4 regions of the Rhizobium sp. 268 genome follow, and region 4 is predicted to be linked to each of the others. Evidence: predicted binding sites of a transcription regulator. Region 4 holds the regulator's gene; each other region holds the start of a gene.

Region 1 (2,976 bases), on a different contig from region 4:
TTCGTAACTGCGCGTAAACGCATCGAATACGGATTCGTTCAGCATGGGCCCTCCAGTAAGGTTCTGCCGCAGGCTCAAAGTCGTATAACCATCGAGATGGCTACGACGTTCCTAAGAATCAATAATTTCGTAGCTATATTCGACGCTCACCGGCTGTTTCTTGCAACGCACAAAAACGTGCATGCACCGGTTATTTTTACTCTACGAAACTGTTTCTCATTATAGTTGAAAAAAGCACCCGTGCGGTATCAGCACATTTCGCGACGTGACAGAAAGATGAAAAGGGTGTGCAATGTCGCCCGTGATTCGAGTTCCGGAAAAATCGACGATTGGCAGCCAAATCTGCACAGAGTCGGTGCTGGACAGCATGTGCCGGTTGGCACCCGACATGGCGGAAACGGCCGCATGCCGGCCGTGAGCCAAGCGTTCGAATCATTCGCCGCCAGCACAATTCAGCCGTTGAATGCCTTCTCCAGCCCGGCGACATCGATCTTGACCATGCCGAGCATCACCTCGGTCACGCGCCTGGCCCGCTCGCGGTCGCCGTGGTCGATCATCTCGGAAAGCATGCGCGGCACGATCTGCCAGGATAGGCCCCAGCGATCTTTCAGCCAGCCGCAGGCCTCCGGCGTGCCGCCATTGGCGAGGAATGCTTCCCAGACCCGATCGATCTCGGCCTGGCTTTCCAAGAGGATCGCGATCGAGAAGGAATGGTTGAAGCTATCGAGCGGACCCGCCTTCATCGCCAGGAAGGCCTGATTGCCGAGCGTGAACTCGATCAGCTCGACGCTGCCGGGAGGCCCGCTCGGCGTTTCCGCCGGAAGAATGGTCGTGCGGCCAACCCTGGAATCCGGGATTATGGACACATAGAATTCGACGGCTTCGCGCGCTTCCTGCGCGAACCAGAGATTTGAAACGACCTTCGCCATGATGCAGCCTCCTTGTTGACGGTAGACCCGGACGATTGTCCGATGATCCAAGGACGCCCCGCCGACGCGGTTTCCGACAAGTGCGGCTGAAATTTTCCGTCGGGTTGCCTCTGTCCTATCAAGCAGCCTTGCCGCCATGCGTAAACCCCTTGGGATAGCGGCGGCTTGGGAATGAAAGCAGAACATCTTTTCTGGTCTTTCCTTCCCGAATCACTACATTACGCGCCATGAGCAATAGTTTCGACGATATTCCCTTCTTCGACGAAGAGCCGAGCGAGATGGCGCGCAAGCCGCAGCCGCCTGCCGCGCCCGCCGGAAGGGCGCCCGCCACCGGTGGCATTGCCGCCCGCGCCATGGCCGCCCGCGACGGCGGCAGCCGGCCGGATTATCTCTCCGGGCTGAACCCCGAACAGACCGAAGCCGTCGAAACCCTGGAAGGCCCGGTCCTCGTGCTTGCGGGCGCCGGCACCGGCAAGACTCGCGTGCTGACAACTCGCATCGCACATATCCTCAATACCGGCCGCGCCTTCCCCTCGCAGATCCTCGCCGTCACCTTCACCAATAAGGCGGCCCGCGAGATGAAGGAGCGCATCGCGTTGCTCGTCGGTGGCGCCGTCGAAGGCATGCCCTGGCTCGGCACCTTCCATTCTATCGGCGTCAAACTTCTGCGCCGCCACGGCGAGCTCGTCGGCCTGCGCTCCGATTTCACCATTCTCGATACCGACGACGTCGTCCGCCTGATCAAGCAGCTGATCCAGGCCGAAGGCCTCGACGACAAGCGCTGGCCGGCCAAGCAGTTCGCCGGCATGATCGACACCTGGAAGAACAAGGGTCTCGGCCCCGCCGATATCCCTGAGGGTGACGCGCGCGCCTTCGCCAACGGCCGCGGCCGCGATCTCTATTTCGCCTATCAGGCGCGCCTGACGACGCTGAACGCCTGCGACTTCGGCGACCTGCTGATGCATCCTATCGCGATCTTCCGCAAGAACCCCGATCTTCTGAAGGAATATCACGGCCGCTTCCGCTATATCCTCGTCGACGAGTACCAGGACACCAACACCGCTCAATATATGTGGCTCCGGCTCCTCGCCCAGCGCGCCAAGGGCGAGCCGCAGAACGTCTGCTGCGTCGGCGACGACGACCAGTCGATCTATGGCTGGCGCGGCGCCGAGGTCGACAACATCCTGCGCTTCGAGAAGGATTTCCCCGGCGCCAAAGTCATCAAGCTCGAGCGCAACTACCGCTCGACCGAACATATCCTCGGTGCCGCTGCCCATCTGATCGCCCATAATGAAGGGCGGCTCGGCAAGACACTGTTCACCGACCGCTCCGATCCGGACGACGTCAAGGTGCAGGTGCACGCCTCCTGGGATTCGGAGGAGGAAGCCCGCGCCATCGGCGAGGAAATCGAGCAGCTTCAGCGCGGCAAGCATCTGCTCAACGACATGGCGATTCTCGTGCGCGCCTCCTTCCAGATGCGCGAATTCGAAGACCGCTTCGTCACCCTTGGCCTCAACTATCGCGTCATCGGCGGCCCGCGCTTTTACGAGCGCCTGGAGATCCGCGACGCCATGGCCTATTTCCGCCTGGTCGCTCAAGCCTCCGATGACCTCGCCTTCGAGCGCATCATCAACACGCCGAAGCGGGGCCTCGGCGACACGACGGTGCGCGCGCTGCACGACTATGCGCGAGCCCGCGATATCCCCATGCTTGCGGCCGCCGCCGACATCATCGAAACGGATGAGCTGAAGCCGAAAGCGCGAAAAGCCCTCTTCGACGTGATTCAATCTTTCCGCCGATGGCAGGAACTGCTTGAAAACACACCGCATACCGAACTTGCCGAGCAGATCCTCGAAGAGTCCGGCTATACCGACATGTGGAAGAACGATAAGAGCGCCGAAGCGCCCGGCCGCCTAGAGAACCTCAAGGAACTGATCCGCTCGATGGAAAGCTTCGAGTCGATGCGCGGCTTTCTCGAACACGTCTCTCTCGTCATGGATGCCGAGACCAACGAGAACCTCGATGCCGTCTCGATCATGACGCTGCA
Region 2 (2,976 bases), on a different contig from region 4:
CGCGCAGATCGTGCCCGTCGAAATAGCTTAAATCGAAGGCGAAGAAGATGGCGTCGGAGGCCCGGTTGCCGGCTTGTTTGCCGGATGCGCCCAACGATTGCTGCAGCAGCCCGAAATCCGGCCGGCCCTCTTCATTAAGCACGACCGCCTCGCCATCGATGATCATCGTCGCCGGTCCGAGCGCTCGGGCGGCCTCTACGATCGCCGGAAAGCGGTGCGTCCAGTCATGGCCGCCGCGGGTGAGAATCCTTATCCCTTGAGGCTCGATGTGAACAGCGAGGCGATAGCCATCCCATTTCAGCTCCCAGCTCCACTCGTTTCCCTTTGGGGGACGGGACTTCAGTTGCGCCAGCGCAGGTTCGACGCGGTCTGGCATGGGATCGAACAGGAGCTGTGGTTGGGCTGGATTTCGCTTCCTGCGGGGCCGGGAACGGATCGGGGCCTGGGCGTCACGAAGGAGGGGTTTTGGTCTAGGAGGCTTCGTCATGCCGACAGTTCAGCAGAAAAATCTTAAGGCTACTGTGACGATGTCGACTTGTCCTCGCAATTCACAAAGGGATTAGCGCTCGCAACCGCTCGGAAAAAACCTTCAGCCGCTACCCACCTGATTCTCCTGAGTATTCTTCTGGTTCCTAATGTTCAGGATAATATTCCCATCCTCCGGTTGCTTGACTCTTCAAGTCGTCGGGAACAGATAGAGAACATCCGCATTTGGATCGACATGATGTTGGCCGCCAATACGACCTTGAAGGGAGCCGTGAACGATGACTGCTGCCCGCGAACGGGTGATTTCCGATCTGCGCGAGCGCATCGCTTCGCTTGAGGGCGTGTCAGGCAGAAAGGCTGGCTGTCTTTCCTTCGGTGTGCCGGAAATCGATGCGGTCCTGCCGGGAGGTGGTCTGGCCTATGGCGCCTTGCACGAATTTGCCGGTGGCGGGGCGGGTACCGTCGATGGTGCGGCGGCAGCCCTGTGTGCGGCGGGGATAGCAGCGCGGACGAAAGGCCCGATCGTCTGGTGCCTGACCCGTCCGGATCTCTTCTTTCCGGCACTCGCTCAGGTCGGCCTCCATGCCGATAGGGTAATCTTTGTCGAGTCGGACAAGGAGGAAGACGTCCTGGCCAACATGGAGGAAGGATTGTCCTTCGGCGGCCTCGGCGCCGTGGTCGGCGAACTTGTCCGATTGCCAATGGTCGGCTCGCGCCGGCTGCAGCTGGCGGCCGAGCGAACCGGGACCATGGCGCTCGCGGTCCGACGATGGCGGCGACAGACTGAGGCCAATGATTTTGGCCAGCCGACGGCTTCAACCACGCGATGGCGGGTGAGCGTGATGCCATCGGAAGAGCTGCCGGTACCCGGTGTGGGAAGGGCTCAATGGTTTCTGGAATTGATGCGCGTGAAAGCGGGTGAGTGTGCTGAGTTTCTCGTGAGGGCGTGCGATGACAAGGGTCGTCTCGATCTATCTTCCGGATCTGCCGACGGATCGTATTCGTCGCGCCGATCCGTCTATTCCGCCTGAACAGCCAATCGCCGTGATCGCCAGGAGCGGCTCGAAGCGATGGGTGTCGGCAAGCGACGCGGCCGCCAGACAAGCCGGCGTTCATGTCGGCATGCCGGCTGCCAAAGCGCAGGCGCTGTTCCGCGGCCTGATGCTGGTCGATGCGGATCCTGCGGCGGATGCTGCAGCACTCGAGCGGATCACGCTCTGGGCACTTACGCTCTATTCCCCGATCGTCGCGGTTGACGGGATTGACGGCATTATCATGGATACCGAAGGCGCCGATCACCTGCAGGGTGGCGAGCTGCCGATGGTGACGAAGATCGCCAACCAGTTCCTGGCCAGGAAGCTTACTGCCCGTGTCGCGGTTGCCGACACCTGGGGCGCGGCGCGTGCGTGCGCGCGCGCCATCAGTCGGGATACGGTCATCGTGCCGATCGGTGAGACCGCGCGCGCCGTCGAGAAGCTGCCGATATCGCTGCTGCGCCTTCCTGGCAAAGTCGCCACCGATCTGCGCACGCTCGGCTTCCAGACAATCGGCGAATTGGCCAATACGCCGCGCGCGCCGCTGACGCTTCGTTTCGGTCCGGAGATCGGCCGGCGGATCGACCAGATGTTCGGCCGCTTGTCGGAACCGATCGAGCCGATCCGCACTGCCGAACTGATCGAGGTCAGCCGCGTCTTTGCCGAGCCGATCGGCGCGGCCGAAACCATCAACAAATATGTCGGCCGCCTGGTCGTGCACCTGATCGAGGAACTGCAAAAGCGCGGTCTTGGCGTTCGCCGGGCGGATCTAATCGTCGAGAAGGTGGATGGGACCCGGCAGGCAATCCGCGCCGGCACAGCAAAACCGGTGCGCGATGTCGCTTGGCTGACAAAGCTGTTTCGTGATCGGACGGAAAAGATCGAGCCCGGCTTTGGGATCGAGAAGCTCATCCTGGTTGCGGTAATGGCCGAGCCGCTGCAGGAGCGCCAGAAATCCTCGTCGCTGGTCGAGGAGGAAGTCAAGGACGTCACACCGTTGATCGACATCTATGGAAACCGTGGCCAGCGTGTTTATCGGGTGGCGCCCGTTGCCTCCGACGTGCCCGAGCGCTCCGTCCAGCGCATCAGCGCCGCGGCCGATCCGATCGAGGTCACCTGGGTCGGCCATTGGCGCCGGCCGGTCCGGCTGCTGGCCCGACCGGAACTGATCGAGGCGATTGCGCTGCTGCCGGATCGCCCGCCGGTCTCCATCACCTGGCGCGGCAAACGCCTGAAGGTCAAGCGGGCCGATGGTCCGGAACGGGTTTTTGGCGAATGGTGGCAGCGCGACGCCGAGATGGAGGCGGTACGGGATTATTTCATAATCGAAGACGAGGCCGGCGAACGTCTCTGGGTGTTTCGCTCCGGTGATGGCATCGATCCTAAAACCGGAAGCCATCGCTGGTTCATCCACGGGATCTTCGCATGAGCTATGCCGAGCTGCAGGTCACCACCC
Region 3 (2,976 bases), on a different contig from region 4:
CCTCGGTCACGTCACGGCGGAACAGCACGCCGAGGTTTTCGACGAGCTGGAACGCGAGCCCCTTTGCCAGACCCTGCAGGTCCTCGGCGCGCGACAGATCATCGAGCGGCTTCAGCACCGTGCTGATATGATGATTGACGAAGCGTTCGACACGGGCGGCGACATGATCGCGGGCATTGCCCGTCAACTGCTCGTCGGCCAGCAGAATCACCCGCGGACGCATGATGTGATCGCTGCCCGAAAGCCGCGCCACCGGGTCGCCGATCCAACGGATCAGGCCATCCGAACCGATCGCCAGGTCACTGTTGCCAGCGGCATGGATTCGAGCCGCACGGGCCTCGAATTCGAGCGCGAGCGCTTTCTGCGACGCAGCCTGAACCGCCTTGGCATCCGGTCCGTCCGTTCCCGCCACCGGCGTGAAGCGGAATCCGCTCAATTGCCCTACATGATGTCCTTCAACGAAGACATCGCCATTCACACTGATTTCAGCTTCCAGCATCGCATTCTCTCTCAGGCGCTTCATGAGCACAGATGTCCTGCGATCAACAAAGCGTTTCGTCAACCTTTCATGTAACGCGTCGGACAATCGATCTTCGATTTCCCGCGTCTTTTCCTGCCAGTGTGTCGGATCGGCAAGCCAACCAGGCCGATTCGAAACATAGGTCCAGGTTCTTATCTGCGCGATTCGCGCCGAAAGCGTGTCAATTTCCCCATCTGTCCGATCGGAGCGATGAACCTGTTCCGCGAGAAACTGCTCGTTCACCGTGCCATAGCGCACGAGATCGGAAAAGAGGGTCGAGATAAGATCGGCATGTTGTGCCGGGGTGATACGCCGATAGTCGGGAAGCGCGCAAGCCTCCCAGAGTTTTTCGACCCGGGCCGGCCTGTCGGCAAGGTTGATCACCTCGGGATAACGTGAAAGCTGTTCCAGCGCCTGCTGGTCGACCGCAGGCAGCGCCCGCGTCAACCCCGCTACGCGCGGTCCCGCCTCGAGGCTGGCGCGCAGCGCTTGGATCGAGGAGAAGTCCATCTCGGTGGTGCGCCACTGCAAAACCTTGACGTTGTCGAATTCATGCCCTTCGATGCGCTGTACCAGCTCCTCGTCCAGGGGCGAAACCTGTCCGGTGACGCCGAAGGTACCGTCGCGAACGTGCCGCCCGGCGCGTCCGGCGATCTGGCCGAGTTCGCCCGGATTGAGATTGCGAAACTGGTAGCCGTCGAACTTCCGGTCCTGGGCGAAGGCGACGTGATCGACATCGAGGTTGAGGCCCATGCCGATCGCATCGGTCGCCACCAGATATTCGACATCGCCCGCCTGATAAAGCGCCACCTGCGCATTGCGGGTGCGCGGGCTGAGCGCGCCGAGCACGACAGCCGCGCCGCCGCGCTGCCGGCGGATGAGTTCGGCGATCGCATAGACCTCGTCGGCCGAGAAGGCGACGATGGCCGAGCGCTGCGGCAGCCGGGTGATCTTCTTCTGCCCGGCATAGAAAAGATGCGAAAGCCGCGGCCGCTCGACGATCGTGATGCCGGGCAGGAGCTGCTGCAGGATCGGCTGCATCGTTGCCGCGCCGAGCAGCAGCGTTTCCTCGCGGCCGCGAAGATGCAGGATGCGGTCGGTGAAGATATGGCCGCGCTCAAGATCGCCGGCGAGCTGCACCTCGTCGATTGCGACGAAGGCGGCCTTGGTCTCACGCGGCATCGCCTCGACGGTGCAGACCGAAAAGCGCGCATTGGGCGGCGAAATCTTTTCCTCGCCGGTGACCAGCGCCACATTCTGCGCGCCGACCTTCTCCACCACCCGCGTATAGACCTCACGCGCCAGCAGCCTGAGCGGCAGGCCGATCACGCCGGTCCCGTGAGCGACCATGCGCTCGATGGCATAATGGGTCTTACCGGTATTGGTCGGCCCAAGCACCGCGGTCACACCGCGCCCGCTCAGAATCATCGGCTGCGAAGTCAGAGTCATGGTCCATGCAAATGAGGCGGGCAGCCCCCAGGAAAACAGTGCTTCCGCGACGGAAGCCAGAGAACACATGGACAGCCGCCGCCGCAAACGCAAGGGCAGATTTTAAAATGCTGCCGGGATTACGACCTTGGCGAGTCACGCGGACCGCCGGTATTTGCGATTCGGAACAGCGTGAGAACGAATCAGCGACGAATCGCTGACTCCCGATGATTCAGCTTTTGTTCACGGCTAAGTATTGATTTTGAATCACTTTTTCCCACTAGATGCTGAATCGTCTGACTCCCTCCGCTTGGCATTTTCGTCACCGCCATCGGCGAATCCGGCCAGTGGCGAACAATCAAAAATTGCGCCTGAAATTAACCTCTCGACCAAAGCCGGAACGAATCGGCGACGAATCGCTGACCGCATCGTTTTCGCCTTTCGTTCACGGCCACATCTGGTGGCGAAACTCGGTCCATGCGCTATATGCGTATCGCCGATCGGCGTCCCCGTTCCGCCTTGTCCATCGGCATTAATCTTTCGGAAGCCGGATTCATATCCCGTTAAGCCGGGATGGTCGCCGGCGGCGCGCCGATCAAATACGGAACGAATCGCTGACGAATCGGCGACATCGGGACCTTCTCGCTTTGTTCACCGCAACATGTTGTATTTAAACGCCTTTTTAACCATACGGGCAGGTTTTCGATAGGGCGGGGGTCCGAGCGCGTCACATTTCCTGGCTTAACCGGGAACAAAAATCGCCAATGCGTGTTTCTGGTCCATTCAAATTGCGGATGAAATGAAGGAAACACACCATGCTTGGCACAATACTTCTTGTTATCCTCATTCTGCTCTTGATCGGAGCCTTGCCGAATTGGGGTTATAGCCGTGGCTGGGGCTATGGACCTTCTGGCGGTTTGGGGCTAGTTCTCGTGATTATCATTATCCTTGTACTCATGGGCCGCATCTAAAGGCCAACAAACCTGGGGAGTTACGACATGATGAAGAAGATTGTTCTTATTGGTGCG
Region 4 (2,976 bases):
GCGCCGGCTTCACCAGAATGCGATTGTTCTTGCGCGTGTAGGTCACTCCGTTAGCAGCCAAATGCGCTTCTGTCACGGCAAGATCGGCGACGGTGAAGAGGATGGCCCGGCCGCGCAGGCCGCGGTCGGCGGATAAGACGGCAACCTCGAAATAGGCCTCCAGCCCCTCCGGCGTCATCAGGCTGATTTTCGCATTCGGCGCCGCGATATTGACGCCGAAACCGGTTTTCTCGACCGCCGACTGCGCCATGGCAAGGCTGACGAAACCGGCGTAGGCGGCGGCATCAGGCGCGCACAGCGCGATCTCGGCGATGCCGGTCACGCCATTGGCATGTGTCTCCAGCGCGCCGCGGTCGGCGGGCAATGGATTGATGCGCTGGCAGGTAAAGAGAAAGAAGTCCGGCGCACGCAGATCCGCTGCAAAGGCCAGTTTGAAGCTGCCGACGCTTTCGGAACCGTCCGGCATCTTCATTGGCCGGCTGAACTCCAGCATCTCGCCGGCGCTCGATCCGCCGGCAGCGAAGTGCCGATGATCGTGGCCGGCATCCTCGGTGCCGAAAACCACCGCCGAAAGCCCCTCATCGCCGCAACGGAAGCGGAAGGCCCGGTTGCGGGCGGTGAAGACATTCCCTTGCCGCGCCGAGGCCTCGCTCTCCTCGACGCTGGCGATACCGAGCGGCTCCAGATAGGTCTTGTCGGCGAAGAAGACACAGGCATTCTCCGTTCCGAAGGGATGGCGGGCATCGGCGGCAACCGTGAAGCCGAGCTTGCCGAGCCGCTCGCGGGCCAGATCGATATTGACGACGGGCAGCACGACATGATCCAGCGGGTGCGGTTTGGCGGAACGCTCGTTCATCATATCCCTCCCTCAAACGATAAGAGATGTGCGACAGCACCACCCCCAATGCAAGACATGTGTGCCAATCCGGCGAATGAAAATAAAAATCTCAAAGAGTTGGCGGCAAGTTTTACGGAAATTTAGCTACTTGCAGAACACATATGGAACATATAGTGTCTGTTCTGGATTTGTTTCAATCAGGGGTCACACGCCGATGCTCACGCGCAAACAACAGGAGCTTCTCCTTTTCATTCATGAGCGCATGAAGGAATCCGGCGTTCCGCCATCTTTCGACGAGATGAAGGATGCCCTGGATCTGGCCTCCAAATCCGGCATTCATCGCCTGATTACAGCGCTCGAAGAACGCGGTTTCATTCGCCGCCTACCGAACCGCGCCAGGGCGCTCGAGGTCATCAAGCTTCCCGAAGCCTATAGTCCCAGCATCCAGCCCCGGCGCGGCTTTTCGCCGAGCGTCATCGAGGGCAGCCTCGGCAAGCCCCAGCCGGTCGCCGCCCCCGCGCCTGTAAAACCCGTCGCCGACAACGGCAACTCGGTCTCGGTGCCGGTCATGGGCCGAATCGCTGCCGGTGTTCCGATCTCGGCAATCCAGAACAATACCCACGACATCGTCGTTCCCGCCGACATGCTCGGCTCCGGTGAACATTATGCGCTGGAGGTGAAGGGCGATTCGATGATCGACGCCGGCATCTTCGACGGCGACACGGTGATCATCCGCAACGGCAGCACCGCAAGCCCCGGCGACATCGTCGTTGCCCTCGTCGATGACGAGGAAGCGACGCTGAAGCGCTTCCGCCGCAAGGGCGCCTCGATCGCGCTTGAGGCGGCCAACCCGGCTTACGAGACCCGGATCTTTGGGCCCGACCGCGTCAAGGTGCAGGGCAAGCTCGTCGGCCTCATTCGCCGCTATCACTGACACTGGACAGGCCGGATTCGGTAAAACTGTTGCTGCGCCAGTCATAGGCGCGCTGGCGCATCCATGGCCGCGACAGCGTTTCGAATGCGGTTGCGACCTCCAGGCCGGTATCTGCGAAGCGCAGCTCGAGGGAACCGGTCTTGCGCAGCGTCTCACCGGTGAAGAGCGTCGCGCCTGAGCGGCAGCTGTTGAAACGCAGGCGGACCGGCGTCACGACGATATCGGCTGCATCGCAGGCCGGGCCGAGATAAGCGGCATTGTCGATGATGCTTACCACACGGCCATTGCCAAGCCTTGATATGCACCAGGCCTTTTTGACGCAGGAGAAGCGGTTTGTTTCACCGCCCGCGGCGGCCCCCCGCATCGCTGTCCTTGCTTCATTCTGTTGCTCGCGGGAAAGCCTGACGCGTCGGTCTTCCCCCTCCGGCGGGATAGCGGGGCCACCCAGCATCTTCGGCGGGTGATGCGTCGGCAGGACCAGCGCTCTTTGCCACTGGTCGAAGATGAAATCCGGCGGGTTTTCACGATTGGAAGCCATTGCCGCGGTCTCGACGAGCGCGACCAGACCGCCATCCTCCGAAATCACCAGATCCGGCGGCCGGGAAACCGGCAGAATCAACAGAATGAAGGTCGAAACGGCGAGGATTGCTGAGCCGGCATGGCGCAGCCGGGTGCGGAGCAGCGTCAGCAGCAGGAAGCCTGCCACGGCGATGGCGAAATACCAGGCGGGCAAGCGGCCGACGCCGATATCGCCGCCCCAGCCGGACACTGTCTTGGCGACCGCGATCACCAGATCAAGGCCGAAGCCGACCACCTTCCAGAGCGGAGCGTCCAGACCGAACGGCATGAGCAACATCGCCAGCAGCCCGGCCGGCATCACGATGAAGGAGATGATCGGCATCGTCGCGAGGTTTGCCGGCAGGCCGTAAGCGGTCAGGCGATGAAAATGTTCGATCGAAAACAGCGCCGTGGAAAAACCGCCGATCAGCGAAGTCAGGAAGACGCCGCCGAAGAAACCGGCGACCGCAACGAGCGGCCGGAAGACCGGCAGCCTCAGCAAAGCGTTTTCGCGAATGCGCCGCTCCTTCCACAACTGATAACCCGATACCAGCGCCAATGTCGCGGCAAAGGACATCTGGAAGCTCGGGCCCAGGACTTCGGAGGGCGAAATGGCGATGATGACGAGGGCCGAGAGCACGACATT

Evidence for each region. Region 4 encodes LexA, which represses DNA repair genes until DNA is damaged. Its sites were predicted from a motif close to TGTTCNNNNTGTGTTCNG; they were not measured.
Region 1: the regulator LexA is predicted to act here: its motif matches at 1,097-1,114, upstream of OS035_RS27305 (ATP-dependent helicase).
Region 2: the regulator LexA is predicted to act here: its motif matches at 687-704, upstream of OS035_RS06020 (ImuA family protein).
Region 3: the regulator LexA is predicted to act here: its motif matches at 2,132-2,149, upstream of OS035_RS13890 (helicase-related protein).

The regions. Positions count from the first base shown of each region.
Region 1 covers NZ_JAPPSO010000016.1:116,570-119,545, reverse strand. The annotation lists gene OS035_RS27315 (PrkA family serine protein kinase) at 1-45, opposite strand, end outside; gene OS035_RS27310 (VOC family protein) at 453-929, opposite strand; gene OS035_RS27305 (ATP-dependent helicase) at 1,157-2,976, shown strand, end outside.
Region 2 covers NZ_JAPPSO010000002.1:545,968-548,943, forward strand. The annotation lists partial or broken gene ligD (non-homologous end-joining DNA ligase) at 1-487, opposite strand, end outside; gene OS035_RS06020 (ImuA family protein) at 765-1,517, shown strand; gene OS035_RS06025 (Y-family DNA polymerase) at 1,438-2,949, shown strand; gene OS035_RS06030 (error-prone DNA polymerase) at 2,946-2,976, shown strand, end outside.
Region 3 covers NZ_JAPPSO010000006.1:189,572-192,547, reverse strand. The annotation lists gene OS035_RS13890 (helicase-related protein) at 1-1,969, opposite strand, end outside; gene OS035_RS13885 (DUF3309 family protein) at 2,764-2,919, shown strand; gene OS035_RS13880 (YMGG-like glycine zipper-containing protein) at 2,947-2,976, shown strand, end outside.
Region 4 covers NZ_JAPPSO010000009.1:226,709-229,684, reverse strand. The annotation lists gene OS035_RS19355 (VOC family protein) at 1-856, opposite strand, end outside; gene lexA (transcriptional repressor LexA) at 1,053-1,772, shown strand; gene OS035_RS19345 (ComEC/Rec2 family competence protein) at 1,753-2,976, opposite strand, start outside.